2 regions of the Hahella sp. NS-SX17 genome follow, and region 2 is predicted to be linked to the other one. Evidence: predicted binding sites of a transcription regulator. Region 2 holds the regulator's gene; the other holds the start of a gene.
The links. Region 2 encodes PhoB, which activates phosphate uptake and scavenging genes when phosphate is short. Its sites were predicted from a motif close to TGTCATANNNNTGTCANA; they were not measured.

Region 1 (6,188 bases), 950 kb from region 2:
GCAAGCTGGCCGGATACGTCGGCGAAGCTTCCGCTCCTCAAGGTATTCTGCTGCAAAATAACGGCTTGCGTTTTGAAATTCAGATCGACGCTGCCAGCCCTATCGGTAAAACCGATCCCGCTGGCGTCAAAGACATTCTGATGGAAGCCGCGTTGACCACCATCCAGGACTGTGAAGACTCTGTGGCCGCCGTGGACGCGGAAGACAAAGTGGTGGCGTATGGCAACTGGCTGGGTCTGATGAAAGGCGACCTGGCGGAAACCTTCGACAAGGGCGGCGAACCCGTTACTCGTACGTTGCACGCAGACCGCGAATACGTCGCCCCTAATGGCGAGCGTTTCAGCCTGCCCGGGCGCAGCCTGTTGTTCGTGCGCAACGTCGGTCATTTGATGACGATAGACGCCGTGCTCGACAGCAATGGCGAAGACATTCCAGAAGGCATCCTGGACGGCGTGATGACGTCACTGATCGCCATCCACGACCTGCAAGGCGAAGGCCCTCTGCGCAATAGCAAGACCGGCAGCGTTTATATCGTTAAGCCGAAGATGCACGGCCCGGAAGAGGTGACGTTCACCAATGATCTGTTCGCTCGCATCGAAGATGCGCTGGGATTGCCGCGTTTCACTCTGAAAGTCGGCATCATGGACGAAGAACGTCGCACCACTATCAATCTGAAGGCGTGCATTAAAGCGGCGGCGGATCGGGTGGTGTTCATCAATACTGGGTTTCTGGACCGCACTGGCGATGAAATCCACACCAGCATGGAAGCCGGTCCTGTGGTGCGTAAGGCGGCGATGAAGCAGCAGCCATGGATCAACGCCTATGAAGACTGGAACGTGGATACCGGTCTGGCGGCGGGTCTGAAAGGTAAGGCGCAGATCGGCAAAGGCATGTGGCCGATTCCTGATGAAATGGCGCAGATGCTTCAAGCCAAGATTGGCCACCCGCAGGCGGGCGCCAATTGCGCCTGGGTGCCGTCTCCCACGGCGGCGACCTTGCATGCGTTGCATTACCATAAGGTGAGTGTAGCGGCGCGTCAGGAGGAAATCGCTTCCCGTACGCGGGCGTCTCTAGACGATATCCTGACCATTCCATTGCTGGGCGACCAGACTTTGTCCGCGCAGGATATTCAGCAGGAGCTGGATAATAATGCCCAGGGCATATTGGGCTACGTGGTGCGCTGGGTCGATCAGGGCGTGGGCTGCTCCAAAGTGCCTGACATCAACGATGTGGGCCTGATGGAAGACCGCGCCACGTTGCGCATATCCAGTCAGCATATCGCCAACTGGCTGCGCCATGGCGTTTGTTCAAAGGAGCAGGTGCTGGAAACCCTGCAGCGCATGGCGGCGATTGTCGACCGTCAGAACGCCGGCGACCCCAGTTATCGCAATATGGCGCCAAACTTTGACGACAGCGTGGCGTTTCAAGCCGCCTGTGATCTGGTGCTGAAAGGGTGTGAACAGCCTAACGGTTACACCGAGCCGTTGCTGCATGCCTATCGTCGCAAGGCGAAAGCGAAATTCGGCGGTTGATTCTGAAACGCTGAAGACAAAACGCCCGGTCTGAAGCCGGGCGTTTTCGTTTTCAGGTCAAGCGGCTGACGCCTCTTGCGACTCTCCTCAGGTGACGGAGCCGACCGCCAACAACGGTGATGCGTCGATATCCGCAGCGTCCATCATATCCGCAACTTTGGCGAGGCTGGCCAGAATCAGATACTGCTCCCACTCCGGCAGATTGTCGAAGCGGGAAGTGAACAGCTCCTGCAGCGGCCGGGGAGCGCCCGCCAGCACTTCTTTGCCTTCATCCGTCAGCACCAGGTAAATCCGGCGCTTGTCCACCGAATCGCGAATACGCGCCACCAGACTTTTCTTTTCCAGCCGGTCTACAATACTGGTGACTGTCGCCTGGCTCAGGCTGATGTTCTGTGCGACCTGGCTCATCGTTGTGTTTCTGGAATCGCCGATAGAACGAAGAATTAATAACTGCGGCGCGGTGAGTCCGGTTTCTTTGCCCAATTGCTTGGATCGGAGGTCCGCTGCACGAATAATCCTTCGTATCAGGACTAATACTTCATCGTGTCGAGTCATGGGTAAAAATTACTTCAATGGAAAAACTCATATTATCCTTCATACTTGTTGGGCTATCCACCTTTTAATTTGTGACATAAATATTACATGACAAAATTTTAAAATTACCTAAAAACAGAAGTATAGATGGATCTATGCTCTGCGTTTACTTTGTTGTCAAAGTAAATGTGTGCTAATATTGATCAGCTATATGTTTGAACAAACCAAGGAGTTCATATGTGTGGCATATGCGGAGAGATCCGCTTCGACAACCACTCGCCCGATTTAAATTTCATCCGACTCGCCAACGACATTCAAACCCCCCGCGGCCCGGACGCTGAAGGCGTCTTCGTTCAAAACAATATCGCATTCGGCCACCGGCGTCTGAAAATCATGGATCTTTCCGACGCTTCCCAGCAGCCTCTCTATGACCCTGCGTTAGGGCTGGCGGTGGTGTTTAATGGCGCGATCTATAATCACCGCGAATTGCGCTCCGAGCTGGAGGGACAGGGTTACAAGTTTTATTCCGACGGCGACACGGAAGTGGTGTTGAAAGCCTATCACGCCTGGGGCAGGGAATGCCTGAGCCGTTTCAACGGCATGTTTGCGCTGGCGGTCTGGGAGCGCGATAGCGGTAAGACCCTGTTGGCGCGCGATCGTCTCGGCATTAAACCGCTTTACTTTCAGCATGACGCCAAGATGCTGCGTTTCGCCTCATTTATGCCGGCGTTGGCGAAAGCGCCTGGCTTCAATGCGACGATCAATCCGAAAGCGCTGAACATGTACCTTAACTTCCACTCCGTCACGCCGGCGCCGGATACGATTTTCGAAGGCATATACAAGGTGCAACCGGGAACCTGGATGGAGCTGGATAACGCCGGAAATATCAATACGGGTAGTTATTGGAGTCTGGCTTTCGGTTTACAGCCGGGTGATGAAGCGCTGACAGCCGAGGATTGGCGTGATCGCCTGCTGGAGGCCTTGTTCGCGTCCGTGCGCCGTCGCAATAACGCAGCGGTTGAGGTCGGCGTACTGCTCTCCGGCGGCGTCGACAGCAGTCTGTTGGTCGGATTGCTGGCGGAAGTGGTTCCGGACGGATTTCAGACTTTCTCCATCGGTTTTGACGCGGTTGGTGGAGAGCAAGGAGACGAGTTCCACTACTCCGATATCATCGCCAACCACTTCAACACTCGTCACCACAAGATTCAGATCGCGTCAGACCGTATGTTCTCGGCGTTGCCGAAGGCGATCGACGCCATGTCGGAGCCGATGGTGAGTCACGATTGCGTGGCGTTCTATCTGTTGTCCCAGGAAGTCAGCAAGTATTGCCGGGTGGTGCAGAGCGGGCAGGGCGCCGATGAAGTGTTCGGCGGCTACCACTGGTATCCGCCTTTGGTAGGCGCTCAAGACCCTTACGCCAGTTATCGCGAAGCGTTTTTTGATCGCAGTTACGAAGAGTACAAGCAGACGGTGCAACGCCGTTGGATAGCGCCGGACTACGCTGGCGAATACGTTAAACAGCACTTCCTGCGTCCCGGCGCCGATGATCCGGTAGATAAGGCGCTACGGCTGGATATGAGCGTGATGCTGGTGGACGATCCGGTGAAGCGGGTGGACAACATGACCATGTCCGCCGGCCTGGAGGCGCGGGTGCCGTTCCTTGACCACGAGCTGGTGGAACTGGCGGCGCGCATTCCGTCGCCATTGAAAGTACGGGATGAAGGCAAATGGATTTTGAAAGAGGCGGCGCGTCGAGTCATTCCTCACGAAGTGATCGACCGCCCCAAAGGCTATTTTCCAGTGCCTGCGCTGAAGTATCTGCGCGGAACTATCCTGGAGTGGGTGAAGGAAGCCCTGTCCACGCAACGCGCTAGGGAGCGCGGTCTTTTTGATCAGGCTTATGTGGACAACCTGTTGTTGTCGCCCGATATGCATATTACGCCGTTGCGCGGCTCCAAACTCTGGCAGCTTGGCCTGCTTGAGCTCTGGCTGCAGCGCCACAATTTATAACGGTAAGCATTATTCAGCCGTAAAGCCCGCAGCGTCGCACAGACGTTGCGGTAAGCAACCTCAGGCACGAAAGGTTACATTAATATGGCTATTACACCCCGCCATCATCATGAAAGGATGTTGCGCAAACAAATGCCGTCATACGAATCCCTGCAGGCGGAACATATACGCGCCGACGCAGAAGCGGACGCTCCCAGGAATGTGAGCGTTCACTGCGGCTGGGGGCGTCTGCTGCTGGCGAATACGTTCGAAAGCCCGAAAGAGCTGGCGAAAAGTCTGGCGGAAGAATCCACCGGCGACCGTGATATCGCCCTTTACGTAGCGGACCCACATGTGGTGTTGAGCCACGCGCCGCAGTCGTTGTTTCTGGACCCTTCCGACACCATGCGCTTGTGGATGAGCCAGTACCGTCCTCGCACGCGCGCCCTGCCGGGGGTTACCGTCAGACGGGCCAGCAGTACGGCGGATGTGGAGGCGTTGAACGCTATTTTTACCCAGAGAAAAATGGTCTGTGCGCCGGTGGAGCATGTGCTTGCGCATCGCCATTCCAAAGACGTTGTCTATCTGGTCGCTGAGGCGCTGGGCAGCGGCAAGATCATCGGCACGGTGATGGGCGTGAACCATATCAAAGCCTTTGGCGATCCCAGCAAGGGCTCCAGCCTGTGGTGTCTGGCGGTGTCTCCGGACAGTAAGACGCCAGGCGTCGGCGAGGCGCTGGTGCGTTATCTGGCGGAATATTTTCAGACGCGGGAATGCCAATACATGGACCTCAGCGTGCTGCATGACAACTATGAAGCCAAGGCGCTTTACGAAAAGCTGGGATTTCAGGCCATTCGGACTTTTGCTCTGAAAAAGAAGAATGCGATCAATGAGAAACTGTTTGTGGGTCCGGAGCCGTCCGCCAAACTGAATCCATACGCGAAAATCATCGTCAATGAAGCGATGCGTCGGGGCATTGAAGTGGTGATCGACGACGAGGCCAATAACCTCTTCACGCTCAGCTTTGGCGGCCGCCGCATACGTTGTCACGAATCCCTCACGGACATGACGACGGCGCTGTCCATGTCCCTGTGTCAGAACAAGATGCTCACGCATCGCACATGCGCCCGCGCGGGCCTGCGGACGCCGATTTACCAACTCTATCATTCGCGGGAGCAGGCGGAAGAGTTTCTCGCCGATCATGGCGCGGTGGTGGTGAAACCCCTGGATAGCGAGCAGGGCAAAGGCATTTCCGTGGATATCCGCAATGTGGATGACCTGCACGTCGCCATCGGCAAGGCGGAAAGCGTTTCTTCCTCGGTTCTGCTGGAGACCTACCACCCGGGTTTTGACCTGCGGGTAGTGGTGATCGACTTTGAAGCCGTGGCGGCGGCCATTCGCCGTCCTGCGGAAATTTACGGCAACGGACGCGACAGCATCCGCACTCTGGTGGAAAAGCAGAGTCGCCGTCGCGCCGCTGCGACAGGGGGGGAAAGTCAGATACCTATGGATGAAGAAACTGAACGCTGCATTCGCGAAGCAGGTTATGACTGGGGTAGCGTGTTGCCGGTGGAAGCGCACCTGTTCGTACGCCGTACCGCTAACCTGCATACCGGCGGCACACTGATTGACGTTACGGACGACCTTCACCCTGAACTCCGGACGGCGGCGGAGGAAGCCGCCAGAGCATTGCAGACGCCGGTGGTGGGCATGGACTTCATCGTTAAAGACCATGCATCCCCGGACTATGTCATCATTGAAGCCAATGAACGTCCCGGACTGGAAAATCACGCGCCGCAACCGACGGCGCAACGTTTTATTGATTTGCTGTTCCCGCTGACGCGGAGCGTACGACATGTATCCTAGAGGCGAAGTTATGATAGAAGAGAAAGGCTACACACTGGACTCTGAGTACCTCACCAAAGTCTTGCTTGAACTGCTGGCCATACCTTGTCCCACCGGCTTCACGGACGGGGCGGTTGTATACGTGTGCGAGCGTTTGAACGAGTTGGGCATTGATTATGAGCTGACCCGGCGCGGCACCATCAAAGGCCGCTTGCGAGGCAAATTGAATGCGCCGCAGCGGGCCGTGGTTACTCACCTGGACACCATTGGCGCCATGGTGCGTGAAAT
Region 2 (6,188 bases):
TCCGATTATCTGGGAAAACCCTTCAGTCCTGAAATGCTGGCGCAGAAGGTCAATAAACAGTTGGCCGCCAAGCTTAAACGCGCCGCCGGTGAAAAAACTTCTTCCGCCCGACCGGGCGCTGATTCCGCCTCCGTATTGATGCAGGCGTCCGACAGCGCCAAACAAACCTCAGCGCCAGCCGTGACGCCTGGTCCTTTTGCTGATAGCGCAGCCTTGTTGACTGGGGGAACCTCTTCTCCGAAAAAGTCTGCGCCAGCGGTCTCAGGCAAGAAGGCCCTGGCGCAGATTCGTTTTGCTGAGTTCAACCTGCCCTGCGTGATTAAAGCTATTACCCTGACGGAAGTGAAAGTGATCGCCAAGCGAGGACAACGTTTTCCGATGATTCTTGATCCGGCGGTGGTGGACATAGAGGTCGACGATGGCGAGACCCTTGAGCGGATCAACGGCTATGTGCACATGCTTCAGGCCGTGGAGAAACGGGTGGATACGGACTTTATCAGTATCGTTATCCGTTTTGTGGATGAAGACCCGGATAAGATGGCGTCCTTATCCAAGTTTATCGCTAAATTCTAAGCTTATTTAATCCCTCACTTCTTCGGCTTCCGCTAACGCTTCCGCAGACGCCATGCGGGCGCGTGGGAAGTGGCAGGTAAAAGTGCTTCCTGCGCCGATATGGCTGGTGATTTCCAGTTCCCCATCGTGATTGATCAAGACGTGTTTGACGATAGCAAGGCCCAGGCCGGTGCCCCCCGTGTCTGCGGCCCGTGAAGGGTCGGCCCGGTAAAAGCGCTCCGTCAGCCTGGGGATGTGCAGGGGATCGATGCCAATGCCGCTGTCTCTGACGGCGAAATGCACGCCTTTCTTATCTTCGAACCAGCGCACCCGGATTTCCCCATTGGCGGGGGTATATTTCACTGCATTCATGACGATGTTGGAGAAGGCGCTGTGCAACTGCGTTTCGTTACCGGTCAGTCCGGCGGCGCTTTCCAGGTTTAATTCTATCCGGTGGCCTTTTTCCTGGCTGAGCGCTCGGGCGTCGCTGCAGATGGCGCGCAGCATGCTGTCTATATCCACCAGTGTGGCTTTGAAATTTGAGCCGTCATTTTCTATACGGGACAGAAGCAATAAATCATTAACCAGCGCCTCCATTCGCTGCGCCTGTTGCTGCATTTGGTTCATGGCGCGATTCCAGCGCGGCGGTAAATCGTCAGCATTGTCGATGAGGGTTTCCAAATAACCGGAAATAACCGTTAATGGCGTACGCAGCTCATGAGAAACGTTAGAGACGAAGTCCCGCCGCATTTCTTCCAGGCGATACAGACGGGTGACATCCTGAACCAGCAATAAGCGATCATCTTCACCAAACAAAGTGATGTGAAACTGTAACTTCAGGTTGGGGTTATTCGGGGCGTTGAGGATCAGCGGTTCCTGATACTTTTTGGAGGCGAAATAGCGTTTAAAAATCGGTGTGCGGATCAGGTTATAGATGAGTTGGCCACGATCAGTGGGGTATTTGAACCCGAGCAGCTTTTCTGCGGACTGGTTCCACCAGTCCATTGCGCCTTCGCTGTTAGTCATGACGACGGCGTCTTTGAGTGCGTTGGTGGATTCCTGTATGCGGTCAATCATCGCTTGCAGCCGGTCACGGGAGCGGTAGTGCTGCACCTGTAGACGATGAATGCCGTCAAACAAGTCCCCCCAGAGACCGCGACTCTCGGGTGGGTCTTCCATTTTCGTCTGATACAGCCAGCGATGCATCCGAAACGCCTGTGTGAGTGTCCATCCCAGATACGCGGTAAGACCAAACACCAGCGCCCAGGCTACCGAGCCTATGACAAGTCCGACAACGATGCAGCCCAGCAAACTGTAAACCAGTAGCCGCGCATAATGACGCCAGTGATTGCGCATGCGTTTTGATGAATACTTCTTTTGGAATTATTTATTATTTAAGACAGGTCGCTGCGCTTATGGCGCTCGTGTCGAAAAGCGATACCCCGTCCCACGCACGGTTTGAACCAAATGATGATGGCTGGGCTCCAGCGCTTTGCGTAAGCGTCGAATATGCACGTCCACCGTGCGCTCTTCCACATAGACGTTGCCGCCCCATACCTGGTCCAAAAGCTGTCCGCGAGTATACACCCGTTCTTGATGCGTCATAAAGAACTGCAGGAGCTTGTACTCTGTGGGGCCCATGTTGAGCGCATCGCCTTTGGCGGTGACGCGGTGACATACTGGGTCCAGTCGCAGCCCCTCGACTTCAATGGGCGTTTCCATACCCTGTACGGCGGTGCGTCGCAGCACAGCTTTCAGGCGGGCGACCAGCTCTCTTGGAGAGAATGGCTTGGTGATGTAGTCGTCGGCGCCCACTTCCAAGCCCTGGACTTTGTTGTCCTCTTCGGTTTTAGCGGTGAGCATGATGAGTGGGATTTCCGAGGTGTTTTGGTCACGCTTGAGTCTGCGTGCGAATTCAATGCCGCTGACGCCGGGCAACATCCAGTCCAACAGTATGAGGTCCGGTTTCTGATCAATGATCAACGCATGCGCTTCCCGCGCGTCTCCTGCCTCCAGATAGTCATAGTCGGCCATTTCCAGAGCGACTGCGATCATTTCCCGGATGGCGGGCTCATCGTCCACAATGAGAACTTGTTTGCTTGCCATGCAAAACACCTTTTTGAATACTCGATTGCCGAATTATTACAACGGCGTTTTGTTACAAGTATATGACAGGCGCTTAATAAATGTGATGGAAATGGGGCCGGCCTGTGATGGCCGGACAAAAGGCATGACGTAGCCTAGTCAGGGGCGGAAGATGAATTCCAGCGCCAGACCAAGAAAAACGACGGCGCCGACCCAGTGATTGTTGAGAAAGGCTTTGAAGCAGTGTTGAGATTCGCGGTCGCGAATCAGGTGTTGTTGATACACGAACAAGACGGCGGCGACGATCAGCGAAACCTGATAATAGACGCCCAGTTCATACTGTGCGCCAACCATAAACAGCATGCCCAGGGTCAATACTTGCAGTCCCGCCACGGCGGCGCGGTCGGCTTCACCGAACAGGATCGCCGTGGATTTGACGCCAATCTTGAGGTCGTCTTCCCGGTCCGCCATGCCGTACATGGTGTCATAGGCGACGGTCCAAACCACTGTCGCAGTGTACAAAAGCCACGCCTGTTGCGGCACGGCGTCCAACTCTGCAGCGAATGCCATGGGGATGCCCCAAGCGAAAGCGGCGCCAAGTACGACCTGGGGCAGGTAAGTGTGTCGTTTCATGAAAGGGTACGTAGAAGCCAGCGCCAGTGCGCCAGCGGAAAGATAGATCGTCAGGGCGTTGGTGAAAAGCACCAGAATAAATGAAATGCCGACCAATACGCCGAACAGTGTAAGCGCTTCTTTTTCCGTCACCCTGTCTTGGGCGAATGGACGGCCCTTGGTGCGCTCTACGTGCATGTCTATGCGGCGATCAGCGTAATCGTTGATCACACAGCCGGCTGAACGCATCAACAAAACACCTAATATGAAAATGAACAGGTTCTTGATGGAGGGCGCGCCCTCTGAGGCCAGCCATAGCGCCCACAGGGTAGGCCAAAGCAGCAAATAGGTTCCGATAGGGCGGTTCAGTCGCGTGAGGTCAATGTAGACCGGCAATTTCGCCTTGAACTGCTCCGCCAGGGAAGGAGCTGGACGCCCTTGGGATTTCATAACCAGACAGAATCCTGTTTTAGTGTGTGGATTGATATCGCGTTCAAGCTCAGCCGCCCAGCAATCTGTTTTCCGCCTGTTCAACCTGATCCGCCGAGCCATGCAGAATCAGTGTGTCGCCGGGTTGCAGGATAAACTCGCCAGTGGGGTCGAAGAACTCCTCTTCGCCGCGACGGATGCTGTCGATATTGCAGGCCGCCAGCTTCATTTGCGCCAGTGAGCGATGGCAGCCGTAGGCGCCGTCAGGCAGCGTCAGTGCATGCAGTTTTTCCAGTGGCGTCCCGTCAGCGCCGACCAACTGGGAGTTAATGCCTGGGTAGTAGCCATGCAGCATTTTATAGCGGCTGCGGCGGACTTCTTCGATCTGGCGATGAATTTTCCTTGCCGGCGCGCCCATAAGGGTAAGCACTTGGGTGACCAACATCAAGCTGGCCTCCAGCGTCTCCGGCACGATCTCCGTGGCGCCGGCTTCTTGCAACAGCGTCATCTTGGAGTCGTCCGCCGTGCGCACCAGAATCGGCACTTGAGAACCGGTTGAGCGCACCTTGCGAATGACCGCCAGACTTTTGTCCACATCTGCGTAAGTGATGATAATCAGGCGAGCTCTTTCCAGGCCAAGGGCTTTGAGAATGTCCAGACGCTCGGAATCGCCAAAATGAACTGGCTCGCCTGCGGCGGCGGCTTCTTTTACCCGCACCGGATCTTTGTCCACGGCGGTCATGGGCATGGCGCTGCGGCGCATGAACCGGGCGACCGTCTGGCCAACGCGGCCGAATCCGCAAACGATGGCGTGACCTTCCAACTCCGAGCAGGCGACAGTCAGCGCTTCGACACGGGTCTGCGCCATGCCCTGGCCTTTATCGGAGGGAAAGCGGGTGCTGAGGTGACGTGCGAGGCTCATCAGCCCGGGAGTCAAGGTAATGCTGAGAATGACAGTGGTAATGACTACCGCGCCGGCTTGTTTGGAGATGAGTTGAAACTTTTCTCCCAACGCAAACAGGGCGAATCCGAACTCGCCGCCCTGAGCCAGGTAAAGTCCGGTTTTCAACGCTACCGCCCTGTCTTTCTGGTGACGATACGCCAGCACTCCGATCAGCGTGGCTTTCGCCGCCAGAAGCATCGCGGTGATGAGAAGTATCCAAGGCCAGTTCGCGACGACTTCTCCGAAGTCGACGATCATGCCGACGCTGATGAAAAACAGGCCGAGCAACAGGTCGCGAAAAGGACGGATATCCGCTTCAATCTGATGTTTATAGTGAGTTTCGGACAGCATCATGCCCGCGATGAACGCGCCCAGGGCCATAGACAGACCGAAGCTGTGCGTCAACGCCGCGGCCAATAACGACACCATCAACACGGTCAGTACAAACAGCTCTTCTGAATGAGATTTGGCGACTTCCGAAAAAATGAACGGCAACAGATACTTGCCGATCGCCAGCATCAGCGCGAACAAGAGCGCGCCTTTACCCAGGGTGATGGCCAGAGCGGCGGCCAGTGAACTATCCGACCCGCCGGCCAGAAACGGCACCAGAATCAAAAAGATAACTGCAGCCAGATCCTGAAACAGCAGCACTCCCATCGACATCACGCCGTGGGGCTGACCCAGTTCGTTACGCTGCACCAGCTCTTTGCTGACTACTGCTGTGGAGGATAACGCTAATGCGCCGGCGATAATGATGGCCTCCTCGGTGCTGGCCTGGAACAGCCGGGCGATGCCGAAAATCACCAAACTGCTTACCGCCACTTGCCAGCCGCCCAGGTTGAACACTACCTTGCGCAAAGCAATCATCTTGGCCAGAGAGAATTCCAGCCCGAGGGAGAACAGCAGAAACACCACGCCGAACTCCGCCAGCACTTGGATTGTCTCTACGTCGTCCACCCAGCCCAGGGCTGTGGGACCAACGCCGAGGCCTACCGCAAGGTAAGCCAGGACAGAGGGAACGTTCATACGCCGGAACAGCGACGATACGACGACCGCCGCTGTAATCAGCACCAGAAACTGACTCAGATTAGCTTCATGCATAATAGGTAAGGAACCAGCATCGCCTGTTAGTAAATTATTATTCAGGCAGACAAATAGCTTCCTTCTACATGTCTGCAACGACAGGGCTGCCCATGTCAGGTCCTGTCTCCCGCGGCTCGCCGTCGCCTCCATGCGCCTCTTTATTAATGTGCCAATACCATTGGCATATTAATCATTTGGAGCCCGAGCGGGCAGGGTTTAGAGGCCTTTTACAGCGTAGATTCCCGGAGCGTTGCGCCAGTAGCCTTTGTAATCCATGCCATAGCCGAAAATGTAGCGGTCCGCGACTTCCAGACCAGTGAAATCACACTTCTGGCCGGGGTAGACTTTACGCTCATGCTGTTTGTCCACCAGTACGGCGGTATAGACTTTTTCCGGCTGCTTGCCGTCGCAGTAATCGCAGATGGCGTGTAAAGTGGTTCCTTCATCAAGGATGTCGTCGAGAATCAGGATAGTGCGCCCTTCC

Region 1: a site for PhoB is predicted at 2,158-2,175, ahead of AC2IBB_RS09260 (N-acetylglutaminylglutamine amidotransferase). Genes of this name have one in related genera too.

Annotation. Positions count from the first base shown of each region.
Region 1 covers NZ_CM170632.1:2,043,219-2,049,406, forward strand. The annotation lists gene AC2IBB_RS09250 (malate synthase G) at 1-1,532, shown strand, start outside; gene AC2IBB_RS09255 (MarR family winged helix-turn-helix transcriptional regulator) at 1,620-2,087, opposite strand; gene AC2IBB_RS09260 (N-acetylglutaminylglutamine amidotransferase) at 2,304-4,076, shown strand; gene ngg (N-acetylglutaminylglutamine synthetase) at 4,161-5,921, shown strand; gene AC2IBB_RS09270 (osmoprotectant NAGGN system M42 family peptidase) at 5,932-6,188, shown strand, end outside.
Region 2 covers NZ_CM170632.1:1,089,326-1,095,513, forward strand. The annotation lists gene AC2IBB_RS04980 (response regulator) at 1-573, shown strand, start outside; gene phoR (phosphate regulon sensor histidine kinase PhoR) at 580-1,908, opposite strand; gene phoB (phosphate regulon transcriptional regulator PhoB) at 1,966-2,658, opposite strand; gene ubiA (4-hydroxybenzoate octaprenyltransferase) at 2,797-3,699, opposite strand; gene AC2IBB_RS05000 (monovalent cation:proton antiporter family protein) at 3,749-5,722, opposite strand; gene AC2IBB_RS05005 (hypoxanthine-guanine phosphoribosyltransferase) at 5,921-6,188, opposite strand, start outside.